DNA from 2 places in the Ferrimonas sp. YFM genome. Region 1 is predicted to be linked to the other one. Evidence: predicted binding sites of a transcription regulator. Region 1 holds the regulator's gene; the other holds the start of a gene.

The links. The regulator ArgR, encoded in region 1, controls arginine synthesis, uptake and breakdown. The targets are predictions, from matches to a motif close to ANTGAATANNTATTCANT.
Region 2: a site for ArgR is predicted at 5,887-5,904, ahead of QUE41_RS13230 (YjiH family protein). Genes of this name have one in related genera too.

What each region holds. Positions count from the first base shown of each region.
Region 1 is NZ_AP027368.1:355,299-362,861, reverse strand. Features, by position in the region: gene ispB (octaprenyl diphosphate synthase) at 148-1,116, shown strand; gene mdh (malate dehydrogenase) at 1,191-2,129, opposite strand; gene argR (transcriptional regulator ArgR) at 2,339-2,809, shown strand; gene QUE41_RS01795 (ISL3 family transposase) at 2,863-4,056, opposite strand; gene QUE41_RS01790 (Dyp-type peroxidase) at 4,171-5,115, opposite strand; gene QUE41_RS01785 (ammonium transporter AmtB) at 5,327-6,577, opposite strand; gene glnK (P-II family nitrogen regulator) at 6,590-6,928, opposite strand; gene nrfA (ammonia-forming cytochrome c nitrite reductase) at 7,153-7,563, opposite strand, start outside.
Region 2 is NZ_AP027368.1:2,822,064-2,829,626, reverse strand. Features, by position in the region: gene QUE41_RS13255 (DNA repair protein) at 1-323, shown strand, start outside; gene QUE41_RS13250 (hypothetical protein) at 338-2,134, shown strand; gene QUE41_RS13245 (DUF3413 domain-containing protein) at 2,530-4,320, opposite strand; gene QUE41_RS13240 (DUF1414 domain-containing protein) at 4,467-4,694, opposite strand; gene yejK (nucleoid-associated protein YejK) at 4,772-5,794, shown strand; gene QUE41_RS13230 (YjiH family protein) at 6,083-7,453, shown strand.

The sequences.
Region 1 (7,563 bases):
GCGGAAGGATCTGACCGAATTGAGCGACACCTCAATCAATGGGCAAATGCGGCTGTTATGCGCGTGGAATTTGGGTAGAATTCGCTTCCATACTGTGCACATTATACTTACAGCTGCCGAGTTTGGCAGCCTACAGCCGGATATATTATGGACCTGAACGCCATCCGAGACTTGGCCGACAACGATATGAAGTTGGTCAACCAGATGATCTACGAGCAACTCCACTCCGATGTTGTCCTGATCAACCAGCTCTCCTTCTATATCATCAACGGTGGCGGGAAACGGATGCGTCCGTTGCTGACTCTGTTGGCCGCTCAATCCGTAGGCTACGAGGGGGACAACCATATCCGCCTGGCTGCCATCATCGAATTTATCCACACCTCCACCCTGCTTCACGACGACGTAGTGGACGAGTCCACCATGCGCCGGGGGCGGGAGACCGCCAACGCCCTGTTCGGCAACCAGGCCAGTGTGCTGGTGGGTGACTTCCTCTATACCCGCTCCTTCCAGATGATGACCGACATGAAGAATCATGAGGTGATGGAAGGCCTGGCGGAGGCCACCAACGTACTGGCCGAGGGTGAAGTGATGCAGTTGATGAACTGCAACGACCCCGACACCACCGAAGAGAGCTACATGCAGGTGATCTACTGCAAGACCGCCAAGCTGTTCGAAGCGGCGACCGGTCTGGCGGCGGTGGTGGCCAACCAGGATGAGGTGATTGTGAAGGCGCTGTCCGATTACGGCCGCTACCTGGGTACCGCCTTCCAGCTGGTGGATGACGTACTGGATTACACCGCCGAAGCGGACGAGTTGGGCAAGAACATCGGCGACGACCTGGCCGAAGGCAAGCCTACCCTGCCCCTCATCTATACCATGGGTAAAGGCAGCGAGGAGGAGCGTCAGCTGATCCGCGCCGCCATCGAGAATGGCGGCACCGAGGAGATCGACCCCATCCTGGCCGCCCTCAACCATTGTGGCGCCCTGGAGTACACCATGGACCGCGCCAACGAGGAAGCGGACAAGGCGATCGCCGCCCTGGCCCCGCTGCCGGACAGCGACGCCAAGGTGGCCCTGGAGTCCCTGGCCCGCATCGCCGTGGACCGCCGCAGCTAAGGCTGGCTCACTGCGCCAGGTGCCAGAGACAAAAAAGGCCCCAATCGGGGCCTTTTCTCTGTCTGGCTGACGGCTTAGCCGTTCACAAAGGCCTCGCCCTTGTCGATGTCGCCCACCAGGGTCTCCATCATGCCGTCCAGGGCCTTCTGTTCAAACTCGCTCAGGGCGCCGTAGCTCTGCACCTCGGCCACACCCTCGCTGCCCAGCAGCACCGGTTGGGCGAAGAAGCGGCTGTGCTCGCCATTGCCTTCTACGTAGGCGCACTCCACCACACCCTGTTCGCCCTGCAGGGCGCGCACCAGGGAGGTACCGAACCGGCAGGCCGCCTGAGCCATGGACAGGGTGGCGCTGCCGCCACCGGCCTTGGCTTCCACCACTTCGGTGCCCGCATTCTGGATGCGGTGAGTCAGGGAGGCAATCTCCTCATCGGAGAAGGTTACGCCTTCAACCTGAGACAGCAGAGGCAGGATGGTCACGCCGCTGTGGCCACCGATGACGTTGATCTTCACCTGCTCGGGGCTCAGGCCCTTGGCTTCGGCAATGAAGGTCTCGGAACGGATCACGTCCAGGGTGGTGACACCGAACAGGCGGCGCTTGTCGTAGACACCGGCGTTCTTCAGCACCTCGGCGGCGATGGCCACCGTGGTGTTCACCGGATTGGTGATCACGCCGATGCAGGCCTTGGGCGCCACTTCGGCCACCTTGCCCACCAGGTTGCGAATGATGCCGGCGTTCACATTGAACAGGTCCGCACGATCCATGCCGGGCTTACGAGCCACACCGGCGGAGATCAGCACCACGTCGGCGCCTTCCAGGGCGGGGGTAGGATCTTCACCCGCATAGCCCTTGGCGTTCACTGCGGTGGGGATGTGGCTGATGTCCACGGCAACGCCTGGGGTTACCGGGGCGATGTCATACAGAGCCAGGTCGCTGCCCTTGGGCAGGTTCAGTTTCAACAAAAGTGCCAGAGCCTGGCCAATCCCGCCGGCCGCGCCGAGTACTGCTACTTTCATGGGGTTCTCCATCTATCCTTTGATGTGACATGGATCGCGTTTGAATGTCTGCGCTCACCATACCCAAACACGGGTTTAAAGGCAATTTTACCAATCTCTTATTGACCCTTAACCCGAGCTCTGCTCCACTGCCCTTCTGGGCCTGTGGTTGCCTATCCAGAGGCAAATAGGCAAAATGAATAACTCTCTAGAAACAACGAGCTGCCAGAATGAAGTCGACCCGCAATCAGGATGAGCTAATCCGCGTTTTCAAATCCCTGCTGAAAGAGGAGCGTTTTGGCTCCCAGGGCGAGATCGTCAATGCCCTGCAGGCTGCCGGATTCAGCACCATCAACCAGTCCAAGGTGTCACGCATGCTGAGCAAGTTCGGCGCCGTCCGAACCCGCAACGCCAAGCAGGAGATGGTCTACTGCCTGCCCGCCGAGTTGGGTGTCCCCACCGCCACCAGCCCCCTGAAGAACCTGGTGCTGGACGTGGACCACAACGGCGCCATGATCGTGGTGAAGGCCAGCCCGGGCGCCGCCCAGCTGATCGCCCGCCTGCTGGACTCCATCGGCAAGCCCGAAGGGATCCTGGGCACCATCGCCGGTGACGACACCATCTTTATTGCCCCCACCAAGGCGGACAACATCGATAAGGCGCTGCAGACGGTCAAGGACCTGTTCAACTACAAGGGCTGATACCCAGTCGCAGAAAACAGAAAGGCCCGCACTGAGCGGGCCTTTTTTATGGTTCATCGCGCATTACCGGGAAAAGCGGCTCGTATCTTCAAGAAGAAGTAGTCGCTGTCCCGGTATCCGTAAGCCATGCGTTTGATGACCTTTATCTTGTTGTTCATTCCCTCGAGCTTACAGGTGTGCAGCCGGTAGGTAGCCGAGGCGAGAATGCCTTTGAGGTAGGGTTTGAGCTTCTTTGCGAAGCGAATCAGCGGCTCGATGCCGCTCTCGGTGACCTGTTGCCACCATAACCGCCACTGGCTTAGCGCTGCATCGGGACAGTCGGCATACCACAACTCTTTCAACTGTTCCCGCATTAGATACACCACCATCAGCGACCGGTTCTCGGCCAGCAGTTCCTCCAGATAGGCATGCTGCTTGTCGGTCATGTTCTCCCGGTTCTTCAGCAGCACCCAGCGACCTCGTTTCACCCTTCGTCTCGCCGGTTTGTCCTGCCTCAGTTCATTGGCTCGGTCCACTCGCACCCGGTCCACCACTTCCCGGCCATATTTGGCCACCACATGGAAAAGGTCGTAGACCACTGCGGCATTGGGGCAATGCATCACCACCTCAAGGTCGAAGGCGGTATTCATGTCCATGGCTACCGCTTCGATATGCTGGCAGTGCTCTCCCAACGTCAGGAAGAACGGTCGTATCGCCTCTCGACTACGGCCCTCGCCAACCCACAGCACCTGGTGGGTGTCGGCATCGGCGATGACCGTGGCGTAGCGGTGGCCCTTGAACAGGGCAAATTCGTCCATCACCAGCCGTCGTACCTTGCTCCAGTCCGGCTCGGTGACTTCCCGAGCCAGGCGCCGTCTATCCAGTCGTTTGAGGGTGTGCCAGTGCAAACCGGTCATCTCATTAACGTGCTTGATGGGCATCCGCTTAAGCAGTTGCTCGACGTACAGGATAAGTCGGTTGGTCTGGCGAGCATGGGGCTCCAGCCAGGAAAGGCACTCAGTGACCACACCACAGTCAGGGCAGCGTAGTCGGCGCAGTGGTACAGACAGCAAAGTCTGGTAGCCAAAAATATCACGCTCCTGAACAGTGCGGAGAGTGACATCGTGAACCCGACTGACAGCTTGGCCACAGCGACATTGACCGGGGCCCGTGGGGGTTAAATGGATGGTAAGAGTATCGTGGTGGAGCTCAGTATGAGTGGGGGAAAACCCTTCCCACGGTAAGATAGGCAAGGTAAGCTTTTGCATCGAGAACGGCTGGTGGTGATTGTTTGTGTTTGGCGACTAAACAATAACCTTTCCAGCCGTTTTCGTATCTAGTTCCCGCTAATGTGCGAAGAACCTTTTTTATTGTCAGGCTGTTTAGCCGACGGCGGACTCCATGAAGTCCAGAGAGGGGGCGAAGAACGCCGCGCCGGTGACCGCCTGGGTGAAGTTCAGCAGGTGATCATAGTGGCCATGGCCGTCACCGTGGATCATCGACTTCAGCTGGGCTTCGAAGTGGACCGGGGTGCTGCAGCAGCTGATGAAGAACAGACCCTGCTCCTTCATGGTGCCGTAGGGCATGCTCTGACGCAGGATCTCCATGGACTTGCCCTGGTCATCCTTGAGGTTGGTGCGCTTGATGTGGCAGGTCAGGGGCTTGTCCTGGCTGGCGTACTCGACGTTTTCCATCTTGGTACGGCCAATGGTGTCCTCCTGCTGCTTGAGGCTGATGCCGTTCCAGCGGTCCATGTTGTGCTGGTAACGCTGGATGTGGATGTAGCTGCCACCGCGGAAGGAGGTGTCCTCGTCGCCCACCAGGGCCACCTCGCGGCGGTGCACCCCCTGAGGGTTCTCGGTGCCGTCCACAAAGCCGGTCAGATCCCGGTTGTCCAGGTAGCGGAAGCTGCGCACCTCCTCCACCAGTTGCACCAGCCCCCTGAGGCGGTGACACACCTCCATGGCGGCCACATGGTTGATGTCTACCCGGTCGGAGCGAATGTGGATAAACAGGTCCACCGGCTGCACCGGCGCCTTGCGGTCGTCCTGCTCGAAGCTGGGGAAGGGACGCAGCTTGGCGGGACGGGCATCGGGGTAGAGGGTATCCCAGTAGTTGGCGCCGACGGCCACAAAGCCGTTAAAGGCACTGTCCGCGTTCTGATCCACCGAGGCCTGCAACCAGGCGGCGATCTCCGCCAGCACCCCTCTCAGGGCGGGCTCCGCCTGCTCCTCTGCGTTAAACAGCAGATACAACCCATGAAGGTTGCCCTCTGCACATACCCCTGCTTGCTCCCGAGGCATAGCGCTCCCTGTGTCTGTGGTCATGATGACTCCGAACTCCGATAACAATACAAAATACCCGGCGATCTCCCATGGTGCAATCGCCGCCCATCAGTCTGCCCCAAGGCAGGGCCTGAGATCTTGCTCTGCCTCATGCCTTGAGTGAAAAAGGATGAATATCAGCCACTCATAAAAAAGCGCCCTCCGATGGAGGGCGCAACTGCAGTAGAGAGAGTTGTAGTTCTTATTATGGAGTTCAGTTCGCTCCCTTGACGGTGACAAACTCAGGGTAGGCATCGATGCCACAATCCGCAATGTCCATACCGCGGTACTCCTCCTCTTCGCTGACCCGGATGCCCATGGTCTTCTTCAGCAGGTACCACACCGCCAGGCTGGTGGCGAATACCCAGGCGAAGATGATCAGGGCGCCCAGGGCCTGAGTGCCGAAGCTGGCGTCGCCGTTGGACAGAGGCACCGCCATCAGGCCAAAGAAGCCACACACGCCGTGTACCGAGATGGCTCCCACAGGGTCATCGATCTTCACCTTGTCCATGGCCACGATGGAGAACACCACCAGACCACCGGACACCAGGCCAATCACCCCGGCCAGGGCCAGAGAGGGCGACAGCGGGTCGGCGGTGATGGCCACCAGGCCGGCCAGGGCGCCGTTGAGGATCATGGTGAGATCCGCCTTGCCCCACATCAGCTTGCACACAATCAGGGCCGCAATGGCACCGAAGGCGGCCGCGGAGTTGGTGTTGACGAAGATCTTGGCCACGGCGGTGGCGTTCTCGGCGTCAGACACCATCAGCTGAGAGCCACCGTTGAAGCCGAACCAGCCCAGCCACAGGATAAAGGTTCCCAGGGTCGCCATCGGCATGTTGGAACCCGGGATGGGGTGCACGCTGCCGTCGGCACCGTACTTGCCCTTACGGGCGCCTAAGAGGAGCACCCCGGCGATTGCTGCTGCCGCACCGGCCATGTGTACGATGCCGGATCCGGCGAAGTCCACAAAGCCCAGCTCAGAAACAAAGCCACCCCCCCAGGTCCAATATCCCTCAACTGGATAGATGAAGCCGGTAAGGACAACAGCAAAAGCCAGAAATGCCCACAATTTCATACGTTCCGCCACGGCACCTGAGACGATGGACATGGCGGTCGCCACAAACACCACCTGGAAGAAGAAGTCCGATTCCAGGGCGTGGTCTGCGTCAGAGGCCTGGGTGCCAATCAGCCCGCCCAGACTGGGCAGCCAGCCCGCTTCCGGGTTATCCACGTACATGATGTTGTAACCCACCAGCAGGAACATGGCGCAGGCGATGGCGTAGAGGCAGATGTTCTTGGTGAGGATCTCGGTGGTGTTCTTGGAGCGGACCAGGCCCGCCTCCAGCATGGCGAACCCCGCCGCCATCCACATCACCAGGGCGCCGGACATCAGGAAGTAAAAGGTGTCCAGGGCAAATCTCAGTTCCGACACCGTGGTGCCCAGTTTGGTTAACTCTTCCATCTCTCGTCCCCCTTAAATCGCTTCTGCGTCGAGCTCACCGGTACGAATCCGCACCGCCCGCTCGAGGTCATATACAAAGATTTTTCCGTCGCCGATCTTGCCGGTGTGGGCCGCCTGGCTGATCACCTCAATTAGGTGGTCCACCTTGTCCGCGGCGGTGGCGATCTCCAGCTTCACCTTGGGCAGGAAGTCCACCTGGTATTCGGCGCCACGGTAGAGTTCGGTGTGCCCCTTCTGGCGGCCAAAGCCCTTCACTTCGGTGACCGTCAGTCCATCCACCCCCAGGTCTGCGATCGCTTCCCGGACATCGTCCAGTTTGAACGGCTTGATAATGACGCTTACCAATTTCATCTTCCCAATCCCTCATCCAGTGCTGATGGCATAGCTAATTCAACTCTTGTGCCAATTTTTATTGTTCTTTTAAATCATGCCCTTAACCAAAAGCCGCTCATTCACACTGACTAACCATGCACCATTAGGTGCGCTTTTATTCCGGTTTCGCCCTGTTTTGGTGCGCAAAAAAGCAGCACAAAAAAAGCCCCGCAGAGGGCGGGGCTTGTCTGGGTGTGTACCGGCTACTCGGTCTTACCCGGGTAGTTCTTGTCCCACTCGGGCACCAGGGTCTTCTTGAAGGTCTCCTTGTCGGCACGGAGTTTATCCATGTCCAGTCCCACCACCGCCTGGGCCTTGGCCTTGGTGGAGATGTCCGGCACCTTCACCTCGGCGGTCACACCGTTCACCGCCAGGATGCGGGCCAACATGGCTCGCGCCTCGGCGCTGCGCTCCAGGGAGGTGCCCAGCACCCGCATCGCCTCGGCCGGGTTGTGCGCATGCACCCCGTGAGAGGCGATGGCGTAATCCCAACGCCACTGGGCGTGACGGATGGCGGTCAGGGCGTCCTTCATCTGCGCCTCGGTGGCCCCGGCATCCCAGGCCGCCTTGGCTTCGAAGTGGGCTTTGACCAACTGGTCTTCCGCCTGAATCTT
Region 2 (7,563 bases), 2.2 Mb from region 1:
AGCAGTCCATCGGTCAGGTGGAACTTTACTTCGACCAGTTGATCGCCAACTATGGCGCCCTGCTGGACAGGTTCGAGTATGGCATCAACTCCCAGCGTATTTTGCAGGTCGGGATGAACCCGGAGATGTTTGCCGCCAAGCTGGATTTTCGCCTGTTGCCTGTGGCCCACATCCAGGAGTTTCAGGCCCTGTTTAATCTCTCTGTGGTGCTCAAGCGCATGGCCCAGATGAGTTACCTGAGCCGGGAAGGGGCGGTCATCGATGGGGAAGCCACAGAAGCCGCTTCCCTGTTTGAGCGTGCCGCCGTGCTCAAAGTCGCCTGATGGGAGCCTCAACAATGGAACAGCATGCCCAGCCAACACTGACCAGTGAGGCGGTGTTGGCTCAGCTTAACGGCGTGTCGCCCCTGCAGGCGAGCAGCGTTCTCATCGATCTTGAGCTCTATGAGCAGCGGGATTCTCTTGAGGTCCTTGAGTCTGTGTATCAGGAGTTTGAATCCAGATCCTCAGTGATGGATGAGCTGATCAAACCCATGGCGCTGAGTGTGCTCGACGGCATCATCAGCCACAAAGATCTCAAGCTCAATCGTACCGGCCTCTCCGCCACCCGGGTATGGAATGAGGTGCAGCAGTTTGATTATGGCGAGGGGGCGACCCTGAGCAACGACGCCCAGCAGTCCCGTCAACAGCTGGATGCCATGCGTCAGGCGCGACACTATGACGAGAAGGTGCGCGCCTCCATGACCAAGGAGAAAAACCGGGAACAGCACAAGGAAAATCATTTTGGTGGGGCTGCTCAGGGTTACAGCGACCTGGAAGTGAATGACGATGGCAGCAAGGTGCGGGTCTATCGCAAACAGGATACTGCCAAGGAGAAGGGCAGCTACTGGCGGGCGGTGGATACCGATCATGTGGTGCCGGTGAAGCAGATCAATGACCGCTACGCCAACAACGCCTTTTTGACCGAGAAGGACCTGGTGGCCATCACTGATGGTGACTTTAACCTGGTGGAGATCTCCAACCGCTTCAATCGTGCCAAAGGTGCGCGCAGTTTTTCGGAGCTGCAATCTCAGAAGCGCGCCCTGGAAGCCAAACAGGCGTCGGGCAAGCGTTTGACCTCAGACGAGAGAGACCGACTGGAAAAGCTGTCCCTTAACAGCGATGAGACCTATGACGCGTCGGTCAAAAAGCAGCGCCAGGCGGAGAAGGCGATCCATAAAAAGGCCCAGCACAAGGCGATGGAGAACCTGAAAGACAACAAGTGGGCCGTGTCCCAAAAAGCCGCCAAGCAGGCGGGGGAGCAAAGCGCTTACCAGGTCATAGGTCACGGCATCATCGCCATGATCAAGCCGCTGCTCCATGAACTTATGGATGCGGTGCGACACGGCTTTGCCGAAGGGGTAGGGGCTGCCACCGCCCTGGAGGGGCTGAAGGCGCGTATGGCCAGGCTGATGCGCTATCTGAAGCGGGAAGTATTGCCCACCCTGGTGCAGGGGGCGAAAGATTTTCTCAGCAACCTGTTCAAGATCCTGATTGAAGGGGTGTTGGGCCTGGTCACCGGCATGTTCAAGACGGTGATGAAGGTGATCTCCGAGGGCTTCTCCGCTCTGGTGGGAGCCGGCAAGATCCTGATGCAGCCCGACTCGGCCATGAGCCGGGCCCAGAAGGCCGATGCCATCGTCAAGCTGTTTGCAGCCACGGCGGCGGGTTTTGTCGTTTACTATTTTGAGGCCAGCATCCTGTCGGCGCTGCCCAAGGGCTTTATTAAGGACATTGCCCTGAGCACCTTAAGTGGAGTGGCATCTGTGGTGGTGGTGTATCTGCTGGACCAGGCCGACATCTTCTCCACCAAGGTTGAGCTGCGCTCCAAGCGGGTGGCGGAGATCTTTGAGCACAGGGTGGCGCAAATCAAGCTCAACACCGACGCCTTTGAGGCCACCGCAGTGACCAAGCTGGCTCAGGACAAGCTGGCCTTCATGGCCATCAGTGAGCAGATGAGGGGGCAGATTGATGCCGATGAGGATGTGAACCCGTCGGTGGAGGCGTTGGCACAGGCCTTCAACATTGAGCTGTCGGTGAAGGACACCGATGATTTTCTCAATCTGCTGGAGAGCAGTGACGCCCTGGTGGTGTAAAAGAAACAGCGAAGCGGTCTGTGGACCGCTTCGCTGTTGGCCTTCCATGGCCGGGGGATATTCAGTTTACCGCGGCCAGCAGGCTTAACACGGCGGCAGGGGCGATGGCGGCAAAGGCCACGGCGGCCCAGTCTACAAAGGACTGGTTATCTCTCTTGGACATAATGACTCCCGGAACAACAACAAACCCCAATCGGGGAGTAGGGGGCATGGAACACGCAATGGCGCGCTCATTCCTGTTCCACAAGCCTTAGTATCTGCGTCAAATCGCACCGCTATAATAGCCGAGCATTTCACTGGTGAGCATTCGGTTATTCTTTGGTTTAGACTCGGCGGGTTTCCTGCGACCGGACATAAAAAAGCCCCGCTTTGCGGGGCTTTCTGTCGACAGGGAATCAGTTGGCAAACAGCCGGCGATTCTCCTCCATCACCCTCAGCAGTATGGGGGCATCCAACTTGGCATCTCGGATGCGGTGGTGGCCATTGTCATACACCCGGTAGTCGCCATGCTTGTCAATCACTGTGGTGGAATCCTTGGTCTTGATAGCCACATAGCGGCGGTTGCCTGCCACCAGGAAGTCAAGAGTGGAGGGGGCGTACAGAGAGTCCCCCAGGCTGTACTCCGCAGGATTATTTCCGCAGCCCAGCAGATTGGTCAGCAGAGTCGGCGCCAGCGCATAGTGGCTGGTGGGGTAGTTGATCTGCTTACCCACATCCCCGGACCCGCGGATCATCAGTGGAACCTTTGTGGTGGCGTCGGAGAAGTTGCGGCTCAGGGTGTTGTGCAGGCTGGAAAACTCCTGGCCATTATTGCCGGTTACCATCACCAGGGTGCTGCTGTCCACCTTGGTCAGCAGTCGTGCCAACTGGCTGTCGAGGAATTTCAGCGAGCTGCGGTATTGATTGAACAGCACCGCCTGAGCCTCGTTGATATCCAGTTCCGGCTTCACCGTGGGCAGGCCCACGAAGCCCACAGGGGTGCTGTACACCGATGGTGCATGGTACTGAACCAGCATCGCCAGCTTGTTGTTGCCGGACTTCAGCAGCTCCAGGGCCTGATCCGTCGTCTGAATATCGCGCTGTGCCGCCGAGTCAAACGGTTGCTCCTGCTTCAGGGTAAAGTTCTGAAGTGCCAATTGGGTAGAGGGTTCCAGCTGGGAACCAGCCACACCCACGGCCACCAGGTTGTAGCCTTGGGCGGCCAGCTCCGTGGTCAGGACAGGAGACTTTTGGTCGGCCAGCAGCGAGGCCTCATAGGCGGGCAGCAACCCATAGAGCAGACTCCTGAGCCCCTGGCCAGCTTCATTGGAGCCACTATAGTGGTTCCTAAAGTCGTGGGTGCCCTGTGCCCACTCGCTGAGGAAGGGCATGGTCTCGGGCGTGATCATATCCCGGCGAAGGGCGTCGACAGTCACCAGCAGCACTGACTGAGTTGGAGCAGCGACACATTGCATCGGCTGAGTGGGGTAGGTCAGCTGCTTGGTGGGCTGGGCCGAGGTTTCCCGCTCCGCCAGAGTCTCCTCATCCACAATGCCGCGGCTGGCCATAAAGCTGCGAGCGGTGGCGGGGTAGTGAAGCGGTAACATCTCATCCTGCTGAACAATTGGCTGATAGACATTGGCATCGGCCCAGATGTGCAGCAGGTGGCTGCCCAGGAACAGGCTGATCATCACAGTGGCAATCTTGCCGCCCCAGGAGCGCCGTGCCAGTCGCTCGATTCGTTTCCATAAGCCGTTGGCCAGTAGCAGCTGCAGCGCCAGCATGGCTGCCGGCGCCACCAGCAGCCAGGGGTTGCTGATTAGCTTGGGCAGATCGGCGAAGGAGATATCGAACACAAAGGGGTTGAGGTGCAGCCGATAGTGGTCGAACACCAGAATGTCATACACCAGCACCATATGGGCCAGGGTGGCCATGATCGCCGCGTAGCCCCGCAATATCTTGGAGTAGGGCAGAATCAGGCTGATGGGGAACAGCAGCAGCAGATAGAGCAGAAAGCTGATAAACGAGAAGTGACCCACCAGGGTGATCACTGAATAGAATTGGGCAAGCAGGGTATCCGGCCAGCCCAGCAGCTTCACATAGCGAACTGCGATGATGGCGGCCAGCAGGCCATTAATAAAGGCAAACCAGTGACCCCAGGTTACCAGGCGGGAGACTTTGTCCCTTTGCAGATCGGTTGCGTGCATGGATGTGGCAGTATTCCTTATTAGGAGCTCATATCCTAAGCGGAAACAAGACGCTATACCAGTAAACTGGTGTAAATCCTGCCTGTTTTGGAGGATAGACACCTAAAGGGAGGGAGGTGACCCAGGATAGGGTCACCTCTCGGGCATCAGGCGTCGTGACGGCTGTCGACGGAGGCGAGCAGGGCCTGACCAAACTGTTCGGCCAGACGCTTGCGGGCGCCGGGAGCCACATCACGGTTGATGATGTCGGTGGCGCAGTTGCCCAGCACCATCAGGGCCAGATCGGTAGGGGTCTGGTTTTTCTCCAGAACGACAAGCAGCTCGTTCAGCAACTTTTCCACCTGGTCGTTGCTGTATTTGGACAGAATAGCCATGGCTTTTCCTGTTATGTTGATTCAAAGGCGCAGTATAATAGCCGATCTGTGCGTGAACCACTAACACCAGGAACAAGATGATTAAGATTGATCAGGCGATTCTGCATGCGGTGCAGAGGGACGGCGAAGGCCAGCTGCGTTGTAAGTTGCGTCCACAGCCTCTGGAGCAGTCCGACGCCCTGGACGAGCTGCTCGGCGAGTTGCACCGTCTCTATACCGCCAAGGCGGGCAAAGGATATGGCTACTTTGGTGTGCCAGAGGGAGATGGCGAGGCCAATGAAGCGTTTTCTGACGCCCTGACCCAGTGGCATACCGGCAACCTGGGCTTTGTGGAGTTCAGTGGCCAGGCAGGCAAGCTGCTGGAGGCGGAGCTGGGGAAATACGATTTTGCTCAGGGCGGCTACCTGCTGCTGGCATCCTACAATCACATCGCCTGTGACTACCTGTTCGTGGCGCTGATGTCCCCCAAGCCAAGTGTGTCTGTGTCTCAGGAGATGGAGGTTCACGGCAGTGAGCACCTGGACCTGTCCAACCTGCAACTGGCGGCGCGCATCGATCTCAGCGAGTGGCGGGCCGACCCCTCCTCCAAGAAGTACATCTCCTTTATCAAGGGACGGGCAGGGCGCAAGGTTGCCGACTTCTTCCTCGACTTTATGGGATGCGTTGAAGGGGTGAATGCCAAGAACCAGAACAAGGAGCTGGTGCAGGCACTGGAAGACTACGTGGCCACCACCGATCTGGACGCCGATGAGCGCCAGCAGTGTCGTGATGCGGTGTTCGATTACTGTAAGACCCAGATAAGCTCCGGCGGTGAAGTGCAGCTCAAGGACATCGCTGATGAGTTTTCCGATCGCGGGGCCGAGGAGTTCTATCAGTTTACCTCGGCCGGTGAGTATGATCTGGAGGAGACCTTCCCTGGGGATCAGAGCACCCTGCGTCAGTTGAAGAAGTTCTCCGGAACCGGTGGCGGTGTCTCCGTCTCCTTCGATGCCCATCACCTGGGTGAAAGGGTGGTCTGGGACCAGGTCAATGACACCATCACCATCAAAGGTGTTCCGCCAAATTTGCTGGATCAGTTGCAAAGACGCTTGAAAGCGTGAGCCTGATCGCATAAAAAGGGCCTCGTCGTTAAGACGGGGCCCTTTTTGTTTCTGGGATGTAAAAAACCAGATCGGTAACCGTTTGCCCAAAAAGCGAATTTATATTCAATTCGTCCCTTAATTGGCTTTTTGTGCTCATATTTATGCATAAAGCCAGAATTTATATTTTACAATGTGGGTGGCATCGGCTAACCTGCGCACCAATCGCATAGGCGAACCTAAATTCCAGGTGAGCCGGTTGGTAAGCACAGCCGGTGTTCATCAGATAAAAATTACAAGGCAACACACATGCATAAGCACGCAACCGACGACAATCAGGTGAAAACCAGCAGAAACCTGATGCTGTTCTTGCTGCCCTCCCTGTTGGGGGTACTGCTCTTTATGACCCCGGTGATCTACGAAGAGGGGCTGACCATTCCCATCGCCATTCTGGCCAACGGCCTGAAAGCAGTGATTGGTGATGCTCTGCCCAATGTGGTCGCAGCCGTGGTGATCCTCATGGGCATCGCCACCACCGTGGTGAAGCTGTTCAAACCCAAATTCGTTACCGGCAGTGGCTTCCTCAACAGCCTGCTGAACGTCAGCCCTCTTTGGTTTGTCACTCGCCTGGCCGGTGCCATCTTCGTGGCCATGGTGGTAACCAAGACCGGCCCTGAGATGATCATCAGCGGCGATACCGGCACCTTTGTCTTTGGCGACCTGCTGCCTACCTTGTTTGCAGTATTCATTTTCGCCGGCCTGCTGCTGCCCCTGCTGACTCACTTTGGTCTGTTGGAACTTATCGGTACCCTGTTGACCAAGATCATGCGCCCGGTATTCAACCTGCCTGGCCGCTCTGCCATCGACTGTCTGGCCTCCTGGCTCGGGGACGGCTCAGTAGGCATCCTGATGTCCAGCAAGCAGTATGAAGACAAGTTCTACACCCAGCGTGAAGCGGCGGTGATTGGTACCACCTTCTCCGCGGTGTCCATCAGCTTCTCTCTGGTGGTGATTGCCCAGGTGAAGCTGGAGCACCTGTTCGTGCCTTTCTACGCCACCATCTGTTTGGCGGGTGTCGTCGTGGCCATCATTGTGCCTCGTCTGCCGCCTCTGAGCCGCAAGAAAGATCTGCTGATTGACGGCAGCGTTCGTGCCGCCGACGCCGAGATGATTCCTCAGGGTCACAACGTTCTCTCCTATGGCTACCTGAATGCCCTGAAGACCGCCGATCGCATCGAAAACCCTCTGGACGTGGTGAAAGAGGGGATCAAGAACGCCGTGGATATGGTGTTTGGTATCCTGCCGGTGGTGATGGCTGTCGGCACTCTGGGCCTGGTGATCGCGGAGTACACCCCCCTGTTTGCCTGGATGGGAGCGCCCTTTGTCCCTCTGCTGGAGATGCTGCAGATCCCCTTCGCTCAGGAGGCGTCTGAGACCATGGTGGTCGGCTTCGCGGATATGTTTATCCCCTCCATCATCGCAGCCGGCATCGACAACGAGATGACCCGCTTCGTGATTGCAGCGATGTCGGTGACTCAGCTTATCTACATGTCTGAGGTCGGCGCTCTGCTGCTGGGCAGCCGCATTCCAATCAATGTATTCGAGCTGTTTGTGGTCTTCCTGCTGCGCACCCTGGTCTCTCTGCCGGTGATTGCAGGCATGGCCCATCTGGTGTTTTAAGACAGAGTCATTTTGAAAAAGCCGGTGGAAACACCGGCTTTTTTTGTTTTTGCACCTCAGGGTCGCTTTGGTAAGGTGTGTAACGGACGCGCAGGTTGAATGACACAAAC